Regions from separate parts of the Streptomyces violaceus genome, predicted to be linked through region 2. Evidence: riboswitches for the same ligand, from Rfam matches in the RefSeq annotation. Region 2 holds a riboswitch; each other region holds the start of a gene.
What was found. Region 2 has a riboswitch for cobalamin ahead of OG542_RS04660 (acyl-CoA thioesterase). Riboswitches for the same ligand answer to the same signal wherever they lie in the genome.
Positions count from the first base shown of each region.

Region 1: another riboswitch for cobalamin. It lies ahead of OG542_RS28640 (prenyltransferase/squalene oxidase repeat-containing protein); the one in region 2 lies ahead of OG542_RS04660 (acyl-CoA thioesterase).
Region 3: another riboswitch for cobalamin. It lies ahead of OG542_RS03240 (energy-coupling factor ABC transporter permease); the one in region 2 lies ahead of OG542_RS04660 (acyl-CoA thioesterase).

Region 1 covers NZ_CP107911.1:6,358,629-6,365,117, forward strand. Annotated here, with positions in the region: gene OG542_RS28630 (energy-coupling factor transporter transmembrane component T) at 1-1,106, opposite strand, end outside; gene OG542_RS28635 (SCO2322 family protein) at 1,117-1,776, opposite strand; gene OG542_RS28640 (prenyltransferase/squalene oxidase repeat-containing protein) at 1,773-2,984, opposite strand; cobalamin riboswitch at 3,106-3,236, opposite strand; gene OG542_RS28645 (SAM-dependent methyltransferase) at 3,397-4,212, shown strand; gene OG542_RS28650 (helix-turn-helix domain-containing protein) at 4,242-5,150, opposite strand; gene OG542_RS28655 (MBL fold metallo-hydrolase) at 5,338-6,378, opposite strand; gene OG542_RS28660 (aldehyde dehydrogenase) at 6,485-6,489, shown strand, end outside.
Region 2 covers NZ_CP107911.1:1,007,024-1,013,512, reverse strand. Annotated here, with positions in the region: gene OG542_RS04675 (DeoR/GlpR family DNA-binding transcription regulator) at 33-821, opposite strand; gene OG542_RS04670 (class II fructose-bisphosphate aldolase) at 1,022-1,864, shown strand; partial or broken gene OG542_RS04665 (short-chain fatty acyl-CoA regulator family protein) at 2,210-3,015, shown strand; gene OG542_RS04660 (acyl-CoA thioesterase) at 3,025-3,480, opposite strand; cobalamin riboswitch at 3,544-3,718, opposite strand; gene kdpF (K(+)-transporting ATPase subunit F) at 4,168-4,257, shown strand; gene kdpA (potassium-transporting ATPase subunit KdpA) at 4,266-5,927, shown strand; gene kdpB (potassium-transporting ATPase subunit KdpB) at 5,927-6,489, shown strand, end outside.
Region 3 covers NZ_CP107911.1:697,568-704,056, forward strand. Annotated here, with positions in the region: gene OG542_RS03225 (ABC transporter permease subunit) at 1-806, shown strand, start outside; gene OG542_RS03230 (MDR family MFS transporter) at 848-2,101, shown strand; gene OG542_RS03235 (serine/threonine-protein kinase) at 2,374-3,801, shown strand; cobalamin riboswitch at 3,858-4,240, shown strand; gene OG542_RS03240 (energy-coupling factor ABC transporter permease) at 4,271-4,972, shown strand; gene OG542_RS03245 (energy-coupling factor ABC transporter substrate-binding protein) at 4,969-5,313, shown strand; gene cbiQ (cobalt ECF transporter T component CbiQ) at 5,319-6,068, shown strand; gene OG542_RS03255 (energy-coupling factor ABC transporter ATP-binding protein) at 6,065-6,489, shown strand, end outside.

The DNA.
Region 1 (6,489 bases), 5.4 Mb from region 2:
TCGGGGGCGACGAACGCGGGCAGCAGACCGAGGAGGATCGCCGCCGCGGGCCAGACGGGGAGTGTGGGGGCCACGAGCGGCACCACGCCGGGGTGCAGGGCCGTGGGGTCACGGACGGCGGCGAGCACGAGGAGCGCGGCGACCGCCACACCGGAGGCGACGACCAGCAGGGCGCGTACGTCCCAGCGGTCCGGGCGGTACCGGGTGCGCAGTGACCGCCGGCCGCCGAGCCGGAGACCCGCGAGGGCGGCGACGAGGCCGACGAGCAGGACCGGGAAGCCGTAGGTGGCGCCCTCGGCGGTGAGTAGCCCGTACGTTCCGGCGCACACACCGAGCAGGCCGCCGAGGGTGAGGGCGGCGGTGGTACGGCGGACGGCGGCCGGGACCTGGGCGGTACGGCCGTAGCCGCGGGCGTCCATCGCGGCGGCCAGGGACACCGAGCGCTCCAACGCGCCCTCCAGGACCGGGAGACCCACCTGCAGCAGGCCCCGGACGCCCTTGTCCGGACGGCCGCGCAGACGGCGTGCGGCGCGCAGACGCTGGACGTCGGCGATGAGGTTCGGCGCGAAGGTGAGGGCGACGACGACCGCGACACCCATCTCGTACAGGGCGCCCGGGAGGGACTTGAGGAGTCGGGAGGGGTTGGCGAGGGCGTTGGCGGCGCCGACGCAGACGAGCAGGGTGGCCAGTCTCAGACCGTCGTACAACGCGAAGGTGAGGGCCTCGGCCGTGACCTCGCCGCCGAGGCGGAGGCCCTGGGCCCAGTCGGGGAGGGGCACCTCGGGGAGGGTGACGAGGGTGTGCGTGCCGGGGATGGGGGAGCCGAGGACGATCGCGAAGAGGAGCCGGATGAGCAGGACGGCGAGGGCGAGTTTGACGAAGGCGCCGTAGGAACGGGACCAGGGAGTCGGGCGGCGGCAGGTCGCCACGACGTAGGCGGAGACCGCGATGAGGAGGGAGAGGAGCAGGGGGTTGGTGGTACGGGTGGCCGCGGTGCCGAGGGAGAGGGACCAGAGCCACCAGGCGCCGGGGTGCAGGGCTGCCCGGCGCGGGCGTTGGGGGCGTGCCTGCCCCTGGCTGGGCCGGTCCACGCTGCGGAGATCCATCGAAAGGCCCCTAAGCCTGGTCACGCCGCCGTACCTGCCAGATCGCCGCCGCCCCCAGTGCCGTCACCACGGCGATGCCCGCCAGCAGGCCCAGGGACGGGCCGTTGTCGTCGGACGTGTCGTCGTCGGAAGTGTCCTTCTGCGCTGCCGGTGCCGACTCAGTCGACTTATGGGAGCTCGCCACCTGCTCTCCGCAGCCCTTCTCCGGGTACCCCGCGATCGCGCACAACAGGGCGTTCGTGTCGTAGCGCAGGGGCTTGGCCACCGTCGCGAGGGCCTCTGCCGTGGTCGCGTCGGGGGAGACCCGGGCGCAGGCCGTCCGGGCAGGGGCCGGGGTCTCGCCCTGGGGGGCGTCGGCCTTCGTGCCGGAGTCGATGACGAGAGCCACCCGCTTCTCGCCCTCCCGCGCGGGCGTCTTCGCGCAGATGGTCCCGAAGTCGGCCGTGCCGCGCGGCCGGGCCGCCTCGGAGGAGTCCTCGCTCACCGCGAAGCGGAAGCCCTGCACGTCGCCGTCCGAGGGACGGGCCATGGACGGGCCCTGGGTGGCGTAGACCCAGCGGTCGCCGTCACGGTCCCAGAACGACCAGTACCGGTAGCCGGCGGCCTGGGCCTGGCCCGCGCCCGCGCACAGCAGGAGCGAGGCCAGGAGGAGAACGGCCCGGCGGATCACGACTGCTGCCTCTTCTTGCGGCCGGTGAAGAGGAAGCCGATGCCGATACCGGCGACGAGGCAGACCCCGACGTACCACCAGACGCCGAAGAAGCCCGACTCCGAGTCGTCCTTCTCGTCGGTCGCCGAGGGCTGTTCGGGGGCCTTCGGGGCCGGGCCCGTCGCGATGAGCTGCTTCACCAGGTCCGTGCCGCCGAAGTCACGCGGGTCCGTGCCCGTCGCGTGCGCGGCGAAGATCAGCTGGGCGTAGGCGGCGGGGCCGCCCTGCTCGGCCCAGGTGGCGGAGTTCTTCTCCAGCCACCGCACGGCCTTACCGGCCTGCTCCGTGTCGCCCTGCGCGGCGAGCGCCACGACCGCGTCGGCGGTGTTGCCGTGGTCGGGCTGGGGGTCCGAGCCGGCGAGGGCGGACGTGAGGTGGTCGTCGTCCTTGGCGAGGGTCTGGGTGAGGTAGGCGGCTCCGTTGGCGGCGGCCTGCTGCGGCGTGGAGGGATCCTCCGTGCACGTGGCGTCGGACTTCTTGCCCGCCTCCACCACCATGCCCTGGCCCAGGGCGCCGAGGACACCGGCCGCCGTGGCGTCCGCGTTGGCGGTCAGCTCGCCCTTCTTGTCGGGCTGGAACGCGAAGGCGCCGTCGTCGTCCCCGCTGCAGGGGAGGGCGAGCTTCAGCAGGGCGTCGTAGGGCGACTTTCCGCCCTTCTCGACCTGGTCCGGCTTCGCACCGGCGGCGGCGAGCGCGCCGATGACGACGGAGGTGGAGTTGGCGTCGGTGGGGCCGCCGGGCGCGTAGCCCCAGCCGCCGTCCTTGTTCTGGACGGACTTCAGCCAGCCGACGGCCTTGTCGGCGACGGCGTCGTGCCCGCCGAGCGCGGCGAGGGCCTGGACGGCGGCGGCCGTCTGGTTGCTGTCCACCATGGTCTTGGCGTCGCACGCCGTGGCCGGATCGGCACGGTAGGGGGCGAACCCGCCGTCCGCGCACTGCTGCCGGACCAGCCACTCCACGGACTTGGCGGCCGGCTTCTCACCCACCGTGTCCTGGGCCAGCAGGGCGAGCGACTGGCGCCAGACGCCGTCGAACTTGGGATCCTTGTCCCCGTACAGAGCGGAGGGGAACGCCTGGGACGGCGAAGGAGACGGCGCGGCGACGGCCGGCGTGGCGGCGCCGATCACGGTGACGGCGGCCAGGACCGCGGCGCTGCGGCGGACGTTCATGATCGGCGAGTGCCTCTCCCTGTGAGGGAGCCGGGCAGCACGGGACACCCCGGCGGCTCGGCTCCGTATACCTCGACGGTGCCGTGCACCGGCGGGCGCCGGGCACGTGAGCCGGTCACGATCCGTACGGGGCGATCCGGCTCACCGCCTGCCTCGGCGGGCGGTTCACGGTTGCGGGTCAGCGCCGGAATTGCACCGGCTTCTCCCTGTACGGGTGATGACGACCCGCCTACTGTACCCGCACGTAGGAAAACGCCCGGGAGCGGTTCCCGCCCTCCGAGGACGGGCCGGGTGGAGCGCTGACCTACTGGCCTGGTGAGAAGTCGAACTGCTCCACCACGCCGAGGAGTTGATCCTGTCCGTGGGGCAAACCGGTTAACGTGAAGCTCCACGACCACACGCAGGAGCGTCCATGACTGACCAGGTGGAGAACTCCGAGCAGGAGCCGCTCTCCAAGATCGATACCTCGGTTCCGCACTCGGCCCGGATCTGGAACTACTGGCTGGGCGGGAAGGACAACTACGAAGTCGACCGTGTGGCCGGTGACGCGTTCCGCGAGATCTTCCCCGGTATCGAGACCGGGGCCCGCGCCGCCCGCTACTTCCTCGCCCGCGCCGTCCGCCATCTGGCCGCCGAAGAGGGCATCCGCCAGTTCCTGGACATCGGCACCGGGCTGCCCAACGTGGACAACACCCACCAGATCGCCCAGCGGGTGGCCCCGGAGAGCCGGATCGTCTACGTCGACAACGACCCGCTGGTGCTGGCCCACGCCCGCGCGCTGCTCACCAGCACACCGGAAGGCGTCACCAACTACGTCGACGCCGACCTGCGCAAGCCGAGCACGATCGTCCGGGAAGCCGGGAAGACGCTGGACTTCGACCAGCCCGTCGCGCTCATGCTGATGGGCATCCTCGGCCACATCGAGGACCACGACGAGGCGCGCTCGATCGTGTCGCAGCTGGTGGACGCCCTGCCTCCCGGCAGCTATCTCGTCCAGTACGACAGCACCGACACCAGTGAGGACTACGTCAGGGCCATCGGGCAGTACAACGACGGCGGCTCGATCCCGTACATCCTGCGCAGCCCCGAGCAGATCGCCCGCTACTTCGACGGTCTGGAGCTGCTGGAACCGGGCGTCACGTCCTGCTCGCGCTGGCGTCCCGACGCCGAGGCCCTGGGCCTGCCCGCCGAGGTGCACCAGTACGGCGGTGTCGCCCTCAAGCGCTGAACCTCCCCGGGAGCCCCGGGGGTCCTCGCTCAGGTCTCCTGAAGTATGCGGTGCAGGATGGTCGGAGTCTCGTCCGGTGACTCGGCTTCGACCACCAGCCGGTTCATGGCATCCCAGTAGCGCTCGATGTCGGCCGGCCGGTCGGGATAGAGCGCGGTGGTGAGCTGCTCGAGGTAGACCACGTCGGGCAACTGGCCGCCGGGCAGCCGCAGGATGGTGACCGGACCGCCCTCCGCGGCATGCCCGCCGGAGAGGAACGGCAGGATCTGGACGGTGACCTGCGGCAGCCGGCAGATCTCGATGAGATGTCTGAGCTGGGCGCGCATCACGGCCGGCCCGCCCACCGGGCGCCGCAGCGCCGCCTCGTCGATCACGGCCCAGAGCTGGGCCGTGCCCGGCTGCCGGTGCAGGATCCGCTGCCGGGTCATCCGCAACGCCACCCGGCGGTCGACCTCGCGTGCGCCGGCGTCGACGTGGGTGAGCTGGACGGCGGCACGCGCGTAGTCGGGGGTCTGGAGCAGCTCGGGAACGCGCTGTATCTGGAAGCAGCGGATGACGCTCGCCGCCTGTTCCGCACCGAGGTAGGACTGCGTCCAGGAGGGCACCACGTCGCTGTAGTACTGCCACCAGGCGTGGGTGTTGGCCTGTTCGGCCAGCGCCAGCAACGTGGCGCGTTCGGCCTCGTCCGTGACGCCGTAGAACGTGAGCAGGTCGGCGACGTCCCGCAGTTTGAACCCGTGGCGGCCGGCCTCCATGCGGCTGATCTTGGAGGGGGAGGCGCGGATGACATGACCCGCCTCCGCCCTGCCGATGCCGCGCGCGTCCCGCAGCCTGCGCAGCCGGGCCCCCAGCGCCAGCCGAGGCACCATGGGCCCGGCCGACCTCCCGTCCAGGACTCCGCTGAAGGGCGACGTTCGAGCGGCCTCTTCGGTGCCCATGGGCATGTCTCCTTGCGGTGGTACGCAGCACCGCACGCGTGGGGGCGTCACGGCTCGTTCATCCTAGAGGCCCTGCCCTGACCCCATCCGGCTTATGCCGAAGGCGAGTTCGGCCGCGGAGTGGGACCGCCGCAGAGTGCCCGGCCCGGACAGCCGTGTACGCCACCTACGCGGCCATGTACGCCACCTACACAGCCACGTACGTCACCGGTTCGCTCCCCGGCACCGCCTCCGCCCGGCCCAGCTTGACCAGGCGGCGCAGATGGGCCTCGGCCTCCGAGACCGCGATGTTCCGGGAGCCGTACGGGATCTGCTCCCAGGGGCGGTTCCACTCCATGCGTTCGGCGAGCTGCCAGGGCGTGAGCGGCTCGGCGAGGAGAGCCCGCAGGGCGGTGAGGCGGGCCTCGTGGTGGGTGAGCAGCTCGCGCACACGGGCGGCGGCGTCCGGGAACGGGTGCTGGTGGGCCGGCAGCACCTCAGCGGGGGTGAGGCGGCCGACGCGTTCGAGGCTGTCGAGGTAGTCGCCGAGGGGGTCGGTGACGGTGGCGTCGTCCGGATCCTCGTAGAGGCCGATGTGCGGGGTGATCCCGGGCAGCAGGTGGTCGCCGGAGAACAGGCGGCCGTGGCCCGGGAGTCGGGTGGGGTGGGTCTCCTCCAGGTGGAGGCAGACGTGGCCGGGCGTGTGCCCCGGGGTCCAGATCGCGCGCAGGCGGCGCCCCGCGAGGTCGAGGAGTTCGCCCGGGACGATGTCGCGGTCGGGCAGGGCGGGGGAGAGGCCGGGCAGGGCGCGGGGCCGGGGTGTACGCAGCGGGGCGACGTGCTCCTCGGGCGCTCCGGCGGCGGTGAGCTTGGCGGTCATGTACGAGAACCAGCGCTCGGGCCGGGCCTGACGGGTCCGTCGTACGACCGCGGTGTCCGCCGCGTGCATCGCGATCCAGGCGCCCGACGCCTCGCGGACCCGGCCGGACAGGCCGTGGTGGTCCGGGTGGTGGTGGGTGATGACCACGCCGTGGATCTCGGCCACCGAGGTGCCGCACGCCGTGAGGCCGTCCGTGAGGGTGTCCCAGGACTCCGGGTCGTCCCAGCCGGTGTCGATGAGGACCGGCCCCCGGTCGGTGTCGACGACGTACACGAGGGTGTGGCCGAGGGGGTTGTCCGGGATGGGGACCCGGAGGGAGCGGACGCCTCCGCCGTGGTCGTGCACGGGCCCGTTCTGGCTGCTCTTCATCTGTCCTCCGCCCGCACGCCCCACGGCCATTGCCCACTATAACTAGAACTGGTATCAGTTCTGAAATACCGTCAGGAACGGGCCCCGTCCCCGGGAGGCATGCGCCATGAC
Region 2 (6,489 bases):
GGCCGGGGCCGCCGCTGAAGAGGCGTGCGGTGTCAGGCGCGGATGACCTCCACACCGGCCGCCTCGAACGACTCGGTCAGCTCGTCCGAGGCGCCCTTGTCGGTGACCAGGACGTCGATGTCCTCCACCGGGCAGATGCGAGCGAAGGCCCGACGGTCCAGCTTGGAGGAGTCGGCGACCGCGACGACCTGCAGCGCGCGGCGGGCCAGCGCCCGGTTGATGCTGGCCTCGCCCTCGTGGTGGGCGGTCGCCCCGTGGGCCACGTCGATGGCGTCAACCCCGATGAAGACCTGGTCCAGTGCGATCTCCGCGAGCAGTTCGGTGGCCAGCGGCCCGATCAGTTCGTAGGACGCCGGCCTGGCCACTCCACCGGTCACCACGAGCTTCACGTGGCGCCGTACGACCAGTTCGTTGGCGATGTTCAGGGCGTTGGTGACCACGGTGACCGCCGTCTCCGCGCCGCCGGAACTCAGGTCGGCCCGGGTGGCCAGTGCCCGCGCCACCTCGGTGGTCGTGGTGCCGCCGTTGAGTCCGACCACGGCGCCGGCCTTGACCAGCCCGGCGGCCGCGTCCGCGATCCGCTCCTTCTCCGGAGCCTTGCGCGCGGCCTTGTAACGCAGTGGCAGGTCGTAGGCGATCGCGTTGATCACGGCGCCGCCGTGCGTGCGGGTGACCATCTGCTGGCGGGCCAGCTCGTCGAGGTCGCGCCTGATCGTCGCGGCGGAGACCCTCAACTCCTCGGCAGCCGGTTCGACTTCGATCCGTCCGTCGCGCGTCAGCATCTCCAGCAGCGCGCTCCACCGGGCCTGCGGTGCCGCCATGTCTCACAACTCCCTGTCCGCGATGTGCGCCGCGATGTGCGCATCTCCATGAAACCACAGCGCTTGATTAGGTGTTTTATGGTCCTCAAACGAACAAAACCCTGCACGTCCCGCAGGTCCTTGCCGCTGCCGCTGCCGCTGTCCCTGCCTCTGCTGCTGCGGCTGTCGCGGCCCTCGCATACCGCACCGGGAGGCCGTCCGTGCCACTGACTCCCACCGCCGATGTGGTGAGCTCCGCGTGCCGCGACGGACGGGCCGTCGGCGCGTTCAACGTGATCACCCTCGAGCATGCCGAGGCCGTGGTCACCGGGGCGGAAGCCGTGGGCTGCCCGGTCATCTGCCAGATCAGCGAGAACGCCGTGCGGTTCCACGCCAGTCGGCTCGCCCCGATAGCCCGCGCCACCGCCGCGCTCGCCGAGGCGGCCGCCGTTCCCGTGGCGCTGCACCTCGACCACGTCACCGACGAAGCGCTGCTGCGCCGCGCAGCGGACTGCGGCTTCGGATCCGTCATGTTCGACGCGTCCGCGCTGCCGCACGCCCAGAACGTGGTCGCCACGCGCGCCGCCGCGCGGTGGGCGCACGCCCAGGGTCTCTGGCTGGAGGCGGAACTCGGCGAGATCGGCGGCAAGGACGGAGTGCACGCGCCCTCGGCACGTACGGACCCCGATCAGGCGCGCGACTTCGTGTCCGCCACCGGGGTCGACGCACTGGCCGTCGCGGTCGGCAGCTCCCACGCGATGACCACGCGCACCGCCCGGCTCGACCACGCTCTCATCGCCCGCCTCGCAAAGGCGGTCCCCGTGCCGCTGGTTCTGCACGGCTCGACGGGGGTGCCCGACGAGGAGCTCCGGCAGGCGGTGGCGGCCGGCATGGTCAAGGTCAACATCGGCACGGCACTGAATGCCGCCTTCACCGGCGCGGTCCGCGACACACTCGCCGCGGCGCCCGCGACCGTCGACCCCCGGCCCGCCCTCACCGCGGCGCGCCGGGCGATGGCCGATGCCGTGACGTCGGCGCTGCGGATCCTGTCGGGCGGCGGGTAGGGGACGGGACGAGCCGACCGGGGTCCGCCGCCGGGCCCGGCGGCGTCCCGAACCGCTCCTCGCCCGGGCACCGTCACCGCCCGGAGGCCGGCGGCCCTCAGGACCGCGGCGTCCAGGCCGGCGTGGTCCCCGTCAGCGCCTTCAGCAAAGGTGACAGCACCACGCCCTTCGGCGACTGGAAGCAGTCTGGATCTCAGCGTCGGCCTGATGAGGTGTGAGTCGTGGAACGGCCCGGGACGGCTGACCGGACACGCGAATCCATGTAGCCTACGAGGACCGCCCTTGACCTGCAAAAATCAGGCAGGGAGCAGACATGTCGGGAGCAGTTTCTCCGTGTTTCGTACCAACGTGTCCCCGCGGCTGCGGCCCGGCCGGCGTGCCTTCCGCATGGCGACGAAGATCGCGCCGCTGGAACACGACGAGGACCTGGGCCGGCTGGCCGCGGAGGACTTCGAACCCGGTTCACCGGCCCACGCGCTGGCCCGCATCGGCATCGCCAACTACTTCGCGGCCGCGCTGATCCTGCCGTACACGGCCTTCCACACTGCGGCCGAGGAGTTCCGCTACGACATCGAGCGCCTCACCGACCACTACGGCCTGGGCTACGAGACCGTGTGCCACCGTCTGAGCACCCTTCAGCGCCCCCGCCTGCGGGGTGTGCCCTTCTCCTTCGCCCGGGTCGACCGGGCCGGCAACATGTCCAAACGCCAGTCCGCGACCGGGTTTACTTCAGCCGGGCCGGCGGCACCTGCCCGCTCTGGAACGTCTACGAGTCCTTCGCCACTCCCGGCCGCATCCACGTCCAGCTGTCCGAGATGCCCGACGGACAGCGGTACCTGTGGACGGCCCGGGCTGTCACCCGGCACAGCGGCGGCTGAGGCGAACCCGGCAAGACGTGCGCCATCGGCCTGGGCTGCGAGATCCGCCACGCTCGTCGCCTCGTCTACTCCGACGGCCTCGACCTCGACAACGGCTCGGCCGCCACGCCCATCGGCATGGGCTGCCGGGTCTGCGAACGCCTCGACTGCCCCCAGCGCGCCGCACCGCCGCTCGGCCGTGCCCTGCGGATCGACCCCAACAGCAGCACCTTCGTCCCCTACCCGGTGGCCGACCCCGACTCACGGCCCGACCGAGGGGCGGTCCGGGCGTAGGCCGATGCCTCAACGGCCCGGCGCCCTGGCGTCTGGACCACTCCGGGCATCACCAGGGCGGGTATGGGACTCGGCCTGCCGTCGGCGTCGATGGCGACGAACGTGAGCCGCCCGGTGGCGACCTCGGTACCGGGCCCGGCCGCGTTCCACCTTCGGCGGTGACCGGACCCCGACCGTCATCGAGGTCCGCCCCGCACGTTCGAGTTCGGCGTGCACCGTGAGCAGATCGCCGGAACGCATCGGGGCCAGGAAGGCCATCCGGCCGACGGAGGCGGTCACCGCCGGCCCATCGGCGTGCCGTCCGGCGGCAGCCGCCGCCGCGTCGTCGATCAGCTTCATCACCACGCCGCCGTGAATGGTGCCGTACAGGTTGGTGTCGTGCTCGCTCATGATGTGCGCCAGCGTCACCCGGGAGTCGGCCGGGCGCTTCGTGGGGGCGGGCAGGATGGCGTTCCGGTCGGCCACGTCGCTCCTTCGCGAGTCGCGGCAAGGGGCGTACCGCGCGCACCTACCGGCGCGCGGGCAGGTGGCAGGTCTTCGGACTCGCGGGCTCGCCCTCCTGTCCGGAGGACACCTACTGGCCGTCGCTTCCCGGGCCCGGTACGTCGGGCCCAGTGCGTCCTACGGCGGTCGTTCCCGCTCACCGCTGCGGGCAGTCCCGGATTCCCACCGGGTTCCCTCTTGCGACGCATCCCGCCTGACCCCCGAGGCGCTGAGCCCCGTCGTCCTCCCCCGGGGACGAGGCGCATGCGGTCATCCGCCCCGAGGGCCGCCCGCAGCGCCGCTCGCTCGGCCGTCCGATCGCCGCGTACGGTCCCTGAGGGTGGGGTCGTCGCACACGCCGTAGGGCGGGAGACGGACGCGGTGATCTGCCGGCTCCGCTTCCGGCTGCTGTGAGGCGGCTCACCTGCACAGGGGTCTCGTACTCGCGCGTAGAGACAAGCCGCGTATGAGTTCCGTCAAAGCCCTGCGCAATGCCGTAAGAGAGTCGTCAATGAACGCCTCGATCCGGCCATACAGGCGCTTACCTGTACTCGTCCGTTTCAACCGAGCCTGACTCCAGGAGTTCGCGATGGCCGATCTGGCCTTCGTCATCACCACGCTCGCGGGTTTCGCGCTGGTGGCCTTCATCGCCAAGGGGGTGACGAAGCTGTGACCGCCGAGAACGTCGTCGGCCTGGTCGTGGCCGTCTCCCTGCTGGGCTATCTCGTCCTCGCCCTGATCTTCCCGGAGAGGTTCTGAGACACGACATGGGTCCCGTCCTCGCCGGCGTGCTCCAGCTGCTGGCGCTCATAGCCGCGCTGGCGCTCGCCTACAAACCCCTCGGCACCTACATGGCCAGGGTGTACTCCTCCGACAAGCACTGGCGCGTCGAGAAGTGGATCTACAAGGGCATCGGTGCCGACCCCGACACCGAGATGACCTGGACCGCGTATCTGCGCGGCGTCCTCGCCTTCTCGGCGGTCGGCGTCGTCTTCCTCTACGGCCTCCAGCGGCTCCAGGGCGTCCTGCCCGGCTCGCTCGGCTTCGCGTCGATCGATCCGGACCAGGCGTTCAACACCGCCGTTTCCTTCGTCACCAACACCAACTGGCAGTCGTACTACGGCGAGCAGGCCATGGGCCACGTCGTACAGACCGCCGGTCTGGCCGTACAGAACTTCGTCTCCGCTGCTGTCGGCATGGCCGTCGCGGTCGCGCTGGTGCGCGGCTTCGCGCGGTCCCGCTCCGGTGAGCTGGGCAACTTCTGGTCGGACCTGGTGCGCGGTGTCGTCCGCATCCTGGTGCCGCTGGCGTTCGTCGCCGCGATCGTGCTGGTCGCCTGCGGCGTGATCCAGAACTTCTCCGGCATCCACGAGGTCGGCCAGTTCATGGGTGGCTCGCAGGAGTGGAACGGCGGCGCGGTCGCCTCCCAGGAGGCCATCAAGGAGATCGGCACCAACGGCGGCGGCTACTTCAACGCCAACTCCTCCCACCCCTTCGAGAACCCCGTTCCGTTCACCAACCTGTTCGAGATCTTCCTGATCCTGGTCATCCCGTTCTCCCTCACCCGCACGTTCGGTGTGATGGTCGGCAGCGTGAAGCAGGGGTACGCGATCCTCGCCACGATGGGCACCATCTGGCTGGGCTTCGTCGCCCTGATGATGTGGACCGAGTTCTCCCACCACGGCCCGGCCTTCGAGCTGGCGAACGGGGCGATGGAGGGCAAGGAGGTCCGGTTCGGCATCGGCGGCTCGTCCATCTTCGCCGTGTCGACCACGCTCACCTCCACCGGTGCGGTCGACTCCTTCCACTCCTCCTTCACCGGCCTCGGCGGCGGCATCACCATGCTCGGCATGATGCTGGGCGAGATCGCGCCCGGCGGTGTCGGCTCCGGCCTCTACGGCATGCTGATCATGGCGATCATCGCGGTGTTCATCGCCGGCCTGATGGTCGGCCGCACGCCCGAGTACCTCGGCAAGAAGATCGGCACCCGTGAGATCAAGCTGGCGGCCCTGTACATCCTGGTCACCCCGGCGCTTGTGCTGATCTTCACGGCGTGCGCCATGGCCCTGCCGACTCCGGCGAACTCCATGACCAACAGCGGTGCGCACGGGTTCTCCGAGATCCTGTACGCCTACACCTCCGCCTCGAACAACAACGGCTCGGCCTTCGCCGGCCTGAACGCGGACACCCAGTGGTTCAACACCACGCTCGGCATCGCCATGCTGCTCGGCCGGTTCCTGCCGATGGTGTTCGTGCTGGCGCTGGCCGGCTCGCTGGCCCGGCAGACGCCGGTACCGGCCACCGCGGGCACCCTGCGCACAGAGAAGCCGCTGTTCACCGGCCTGCTGGTAGGAGCGATCCTGATCATCACCGGTCTCACGTACTTCCCCGCCCTCGCGCTGGGCCCGCTCGCCGAGGGGCTGGCGTGATGACCACCCGTACAGAGAAGTCTGAGGACTCCATGTCCACTCCCACCCTGGCACCCCACCAGGACGCGCCGACGGGTCACAAAACCCCGGAGGGCCGTGTCGGCGCGGGCCTGTTCGACCCCGGGCAGCTGGTGAAGTCACTGCCGGACGCGTTCCGCAAGCTCGACCCGCGGATGATGATCAAGTCACCCGTGATGTTCGTCGTCCTCGTGGGCTCCGTCCTGACGACGGTCTTCTCCTTCAAGGACCCGGGCGACTGGTTCGGCTGGACCGTCAGCGCCTGGCTCTGGCTCACCGTGATCTTCGCGAATCTGGCGGAGGCTGTCGCCGAAGGCCGCGGCAAAGCGCAGGCGGACACCTTGCGCAAGGCGAAGACGGACTCCGTGGCGCGCAAGGTCGACGGGACCGTGGTCCCCGGCACCGAGCTGAAGATCGGCGACCTGGTCGTCTGTGAGGCCGGTGACGTGATCCCCGGAGACGGCGACGTCGTCGAAGGCGTCGCCAGTGTCGACGAGTCGGCCATCACCGGTGAATCGGCCCCGGTCATCCGTGAGTCGGGCGG
Region 3 (6,489 bases), 310 kb from region 2:
CCCGCGACGCGCGCACCCTGGACGCCCTCGCCCGGCTGCGGGCCCCCTCCCTGGCGCATCCGTTCGGGACGGACGCGCTCGGCAGGGACGTACTCGCCCGGGTCTCCCACGGCGCGCTGACCACCCTCGGTATCGCCCTCGCGGTGAGCGCCGCCGCACTCGTCGCGGGGCTGCTGCTCGGGCTGCTGCCGAGGCTCTCCGGGCCGCTGGTCGACACCGTCAGCGCCGTGCCGCCCGTCCTGGCCGGCCTCCTCGTCGCCGGCGTCGCGGGCAGCGGGCCCTGGACGCCGGCGTTCGCCGTGGGCGTCGTGGCCTGGTCCCCGCTGGCCGCCCACACGTCCTCCCTGCTGCGGCAGGAGCGCGCGACCACGCACCTGGCCGCGACCCGCGCACTGGGCGCCGGTCGCTGGTATCTGCTCTCGCACGAACTGCTGCCCGCCGTGCTGGCACCGGTGGCCCGGCACGCCCTGCTCCGGCTGCCCGGCATCGCGCTGAGCCTGGCCGCCCTCGGCTTCCTCGGCCTGGGCGCCCAGCCGCCGTCCCCCGAGTGGGGGCTGCTGCTCGCCGAGAACCAGCCGTACGCCGAGCGCGCCCCGTGGGCCGTCCTCTTCCCCGCCGCCGTACTCACCCTGCTGGGGGCGCTCGCGGTGACGGCCGCGGGCGGCGTACGGCTGCCCCGGCGGCGCAGGCGGCCCGCGAGCCCGGCCGGTCCCCCCATGGAGCGGATCATGCCCTCGCGGCAACAGCGGAACAGCCCCGACGCCCTCCTGGCCCCTGTGGCCACCTCACCGACAGAAGAACGATGACCGACCTCATCTCCCGCGTGCTGGCCCGCCGTTCCGCCCGCATGCCCAAGACCCCGCGCGAGAGCACCTGGCGGCTCTGGAAAGAGCTGTCGCCGCTGCTGCGGCTGCTGATCCTGACCCAGCTCGCCTTCAACGTCGGCTTCTACGCCGTCCTGCCGTTCCTCGCCGAGCACCTCGGCACCGCGATCGGCATGGCGGGCTGGCTGGTCGGCTTCGTGCTCGGACTGCGCACCTTCAGCCAGCAGGGGCTGTTCGTGGTCGGCGGCTGGCTTGTGGACCGGTTCGGGGTGCGGCCGGTCGTGCTGGCCGGCTGTCTGCTGCGGATCGCCGGGTTCGCCTGGCTCGGGTACGCGGAGGCGAGCTGGGCCGTGATCGGCGCCGTGCTGGTGATCGGTTTCGCCGCCGCGCTGTTCTCCCCCGCCGTGGAGTCCGAGGTGGCCCGCCAGGCGGTGGTGTGGGAGGGGGAGGGACGCGGCTCGCGCACACGTCTCCTGGCGCTGTTCAGCGTCGCGGGCCAGGCCGGGGCCTTCGTCGGACCGCTGCTCGGCGGGTTGCTGCTCGCCGTCGACTTCCGCACCGCGTGCCTCGCTGGCGCGGCGGTCTTCGTGCTCGTCCTGGCCGGGCATCTTTGGCTGATGCCGCAGCACATCCCGGGCCGGGTCCGTACCCGGGAGCGGGGCGGGGCGCGCGTGCTGCTGCGCAACCGCCGCTTCCTGGCCCTGTGCGGCGCGTACGGCTCGTACCTGCTCGCCTACAACCAGCTGTATCTGGCGCTGCCGGACGAGGTGCGGCGTGCGACGGGCTCCCAGGCGCCGCTGTCCTGGCTGTTCGCCCTGTCCTCGGTGCTGGTGGTGTTCACCCAGCTGCCGGTGACCCGCTGGGCGGGCGACCGGCTGGACCTGCGTCGCTCCATGACGGCCGGGCTGCTGCTGATCTCGGCCGGTTTCGTGGTGGTGGCCGCGGCGCGCCCCGCCGGCTGGACGGGAGTCGCCGGGCTGCTGCCCGCCGCGGGCTTCGTCGTGCTGCTCACGGTGGGGCAGATGCTGGTCGTGCCCGCTGCCCGGGCCTGGGTGCCCGACCTGGCCGAAGAGGGCCGGATCGGACTCTACATGGGGGCGCTGTCCTCCGTCTCCGGCCTGATCGTCCTGGCCGGCAGCGCGGCCACCGGCTCCCTGCTCGACCTCGGCCTCCCGGCCGCCGTGCCCTGGCTGGTCCTCGCGGCCGTACCGGCCCTGACAGTCGTTCTGCTGCCGCGCCGGGAGGAACGGGCGGAGGGGGCGGGCGAGACGGCCTGACCCGGCACGTCAAGGCACCACTGGACGACCACGGCGGCCCGATCCGGCGCCCCGAGGCGCGCGAAGGCACCCCGGCAACCACGCGCACCGCACCGTCACCCCACCGGGCGACGGCTCCGCTCCCGGATTTCCGGGACCGTACCGTCCCTCGACACCGCTGCGGAGATCAGGAGTCACGCGGCGCCAGTATCCTGGGACGGCTGCGACGTCCCTCACCAACCCCCGTGTCAAAACGGGGAGTTCGGCATGCGGCGACGTACCTTCCCACACGCATGAGACGAGGACGAGTGCTGCTAGCGGGCCGCTACCGGCTGGATGTTGAGATCGGGCGCGGTGGAATGGGAGAGGTCTGGCGCGCGTACGACGAGACGCTCGCCAGAGCGGTGGCCGTCAAGCTGCTGCTGCCCCAGGACACCGACGTCACGGCGGCCTCCCGGTTCCGTCTGGAGGCCCAGACCGCCGGGCGTCTCAACCACCCCAATCTGGTCGGTGTCCTGGACTTCGGCGAGTACGACAACCGGCTGTACCTGGTGATGGAACTGGTCGAAGGCGACAGCCTCGCCGGGGTGCTGGCCGCCTCCGGCGCGCTGCCCGCCGAGCGGGTGGCCGATCTCGCCGCGCAGGCCGCCTCCGGGCTCGCCGCCGCACACGCGCAGGGCATCGTCCACCGTGACGTCAAACCCGCCAACCTCCTGCTGGACGCCCACGGCACCCTGAAGATCGGCGACTTCGGCATCGCCCGCTTCCTCGACGACCCCGGCGCCGCGCTCACCGCCACCGGCCAGATCGTCGGCACCGGCCTCTACCTCGCGCCCGAACGCGCCCTGGGCCAGCCCGCCGGCCCCGCCTCCGACATGTACTCCCTGGGGTGTCTGCTCTACCAACTCCTCAGCGGCCGACCGCCTTTCCAGGCCGACACCGCCGTCGCGCTCCTCCACCAGCACCTCGATTCCGCGCCCGTACCGCCCCGCGAGCTCGGTGTCGCCGGACTCCCGCCGGCCTTCGAGAACTACCTGCTCGGCCTGCTCGCCAAGCAGCCCGAGGACCGGCCCACCGCCCAGCGGACCGCCGAGTGGTTCGCCGGCGGTGCCTGGCGAGGGCTGCCCGAACCGCTGCCGGAGGCCGCGCCCCCGGTGACGTCCGCCACGCCGAGGCCGTATCCGGCCGCCGAGACCCGCAACCCGGCCACGTACGCGCTGCCCGGCGCCCCGGGGCTGCGCACCGGACGCACGGCCCAGGCCGGGCGTTCGCGTCGCGCCGCGCCTCGGGGCGGTCCCGGCAACCGGCGCAGAGCGGCCGCGACGGTCGCCGCGGCGGCACTCTTCGCCGCCGCGATGCTCGCCGGCATGCTGTGGTTCTCGCCCGACGACACCGCGACGGAGGGCACGGAACCCGACGCGTCCCCCTCCGCGAGCAGCCCCGCCGCCACGCCGCCCGCCGGCTCCGCCTCGCCCCTCTCCTCCGCTCCGGCGGAGGACACGACTCCGGCCGCCGGCACTCCGGCCGCCGGCACAGTGGCCGATATCACCCCGTCCACCACCGCGCCTCCTCCCCCGACCCCCGCCGAAGCGACACCCAGCCCCACGACCCCGGCGCAGGAGACGGCCGACCCACCGCGACAGGCGGAAAATCCCCAGCAGGAGAAGCCCCGTCAGAACTGGGAGAGCGGGGACGACGATGACGACGGGGGCGACGACTGAGCGGCCCTGCGCCGGTGTGCGAGCGGACGCCCCCTCGCGCGCCCCCTCGGGTGGCTTGTCATCGTCCTTATCTCGGCACTACTGTCACCACGCCTTGGTGAACGGGAAAGCCGGTGTGATGCCGGTGCGGCCCTCGCCACTGTGAATCGGGAAGTCCGGCTCCGGCCCTCACGGGCAGCCACTGGGTCCTAGGGCTCTGGCTCCACATTCCCGTCTGCCGTGCGACGCCTGGCACGCACGCTCGCCGCGTTGCCGAACCGCCCACGTGGCTCCGCCACGAGGGCGCTCCGGCGCCTTGCGATCGCACGCGCCAGACGCCGCACGGCCCGCCCTCCGGGCGGACGACGGGAATGTGGAGCCAGAGCCCTTGCCCCGGGAAGGCGGAGTACGGGCGGTGGTACCCGTAAGCCAGGAGACCGGCCAAGGCGCGTCAACCATCCACGAGGTGCTGGAGAGGGTCTGCTGAGCCATGCACATAGCCGAGGGTTTTCTGCCGCCCGCACACGCGGTCGCCTGGGGCGTCGCGTCGGCGCCGTTCGTCGTCCACGGGGTCCGGTCGCTCACCCGTGAAGTGCGCGAGCACCCCGAGAGCACCCTGCTCCTCGGTGCCTCCGGTGCCTTCACATTCGTTTTGTCCGCCCTGAAACTGCCGTCGGTCACCGGCAGTTGCTCCCACCCCACCGGGACGGGCCTGGGAGCCATCCTGTTCCGGCCACCCATCATGGCGGTGCTGGGCACCATCACCCTGCTCTTCCAGGCGCTGCTGCTCGCACACGGCGGTCTGACCACGCTCGGCGCCAACGTGTTCTCCATGGCGATCGTCGGGCCCTGGGCCGGATACGCCGTGTACAAGCTGCTGCGGCGGTACGACGTGCCGCTGATGGTCGCGGTCTTCTTCGGGGCGTTCTTCGCCGACCTGTCCACGTACTGCGTCACCAGCGTGCAGCTGGCGCTCGCCTTCCCCGACCCGGGCAGCGGGTTCGTGGGGGCGCTCGGCAAGTTCGGCACCATCTTCGCCGTCACCCAGATCCCGCTCGCGGTGAGCGAGGGGCTGCTGACGGTGCTCGTGATGCGGCTGCTGGTGCAGTCCAGCAAGGGCGAACTGACCCGGCTGGGCGTGCTCCTCGCCAAGAAGCAGTCCGTGACCGAGACCGAGGTGGCAGCCCGATGAAGAAGAACACGAAGATCAACATCCTGCTGCTGCTCGCCGTGGTGGCGCTCGCCGTACTGCCGCTCGCGCTCGGCCTCGGCGACCACAAGAAGGAGCCGTTCACGGGCGCCGACGGTGAGGCGGAGACGGCGATCACCGAGATCGAGCCGGACTACAAGCCATGGTTCTCGCCGCTGTACGAACCGCCGTCCGGTGAGATCGAGTCGGCTCTGTTCTCCCTCCAGGCGGCTCTCGGCGCCGGTGTCCTCGCCTACTACTTCGGTCTGCGCCGCGGCCGGCGGCAGGGTGAGCGGCAGGCGCGGGAGCGGGACGCCGAGGAGTCCACGGCCGAGAGGGCCTGAGCCGCGTGCTGCCGATCGACGCGGCGGCGCACAGCAGTCGCTGGCGCCGCCGTCATCCCGTGGACAAGGCCGTGCTCGGTCTGGGACTCACCGTGCTGGCCATCTCGCTGCCGCCCTGGCCGGGCGCGGCCCTGGTGCTCGTGACGGCCGTGTCGCTGCTGCTGGGGCCGGCCGGTGTGCCCGGCCGCCGGCTGTGGCGGGCCTACCGCGTGCCGCTGGGCTTCTGCGTGACCGGCGCGGTCACGCTGCTCGTGCAGGTCGGCGGGCCGGAGGGCTTCGTCTCCCTCGCGGACGACGGGCCCCTGCGGGCCGGGGAGTTGCTGCTGCGCACCTCGGCGGCCTCCCTGGGGGTGCTGCTGTTCGCCTTCACCACGCCCATGTCCGACCTGCTGCCGCGCCTGGTCCGGGCCGGCATCCCGGCGCCGGTCGTCGATGTCGCACTCGTGACGTACCGCATGAGCTTTCTGCTGCTGGACTCCGTGCGCCGGATCCGCGACGCGCAGGCCGCCCGGCTGGGGCACATCACGCGGGCCGCCGCCTGGCGTTCGCTGGGCGGGCTCGGCGCCACCGCGTTCGTCCGGGCCTTCGACCGGGCGGCCCGCCTCCAGGCCGGGCTCGCCGGGCGCGGCTACGACGGCACCCTGCGTGTCCTGGTGCCCGAGGCCCGCGTCTCCGTCCGCTTCACGGTCGCCAGTTGCGCGCTCCTCGCGGCACTGGCCGTCCTCACCTTCGTACTGGAAAGGCCGCCGACATGAGCGAGCCCGCCCTCGTCGCCCTGCGGGGCGCGTCCTTCGCCTACGAGGACGGCCCAACCGTGCTCAGCGGCCTCGACTTCGATATCCGCGAGGGGCGGGCGCTCGCGCTGCTCGGCCGCAACGGCAGCGGCAAGACCACGCTGATGCGGCTGCTCAGCGGCGGACTGCGGCCGAACGACGGGCGGTTGACGGTCGACGGGCAGCGGGTGACGTACGACCGCAAGGGCCTGACCCGGCTGCGGACGACCGTCCAGCTCGTGGTGCAGGACCCGGACGACCAGCTGTTCGCGGCGTCCGTCGAGCAGGATGTGTCGTTCGGGCCGCTGAACCTCGGACTGGCCGATGCGGAGGTACGGGCGCGGGTGGCGGAGGCGCTCGCCGCCCTGGACATCACCGCCCTGGCCGGCCGGCCCACCCATCT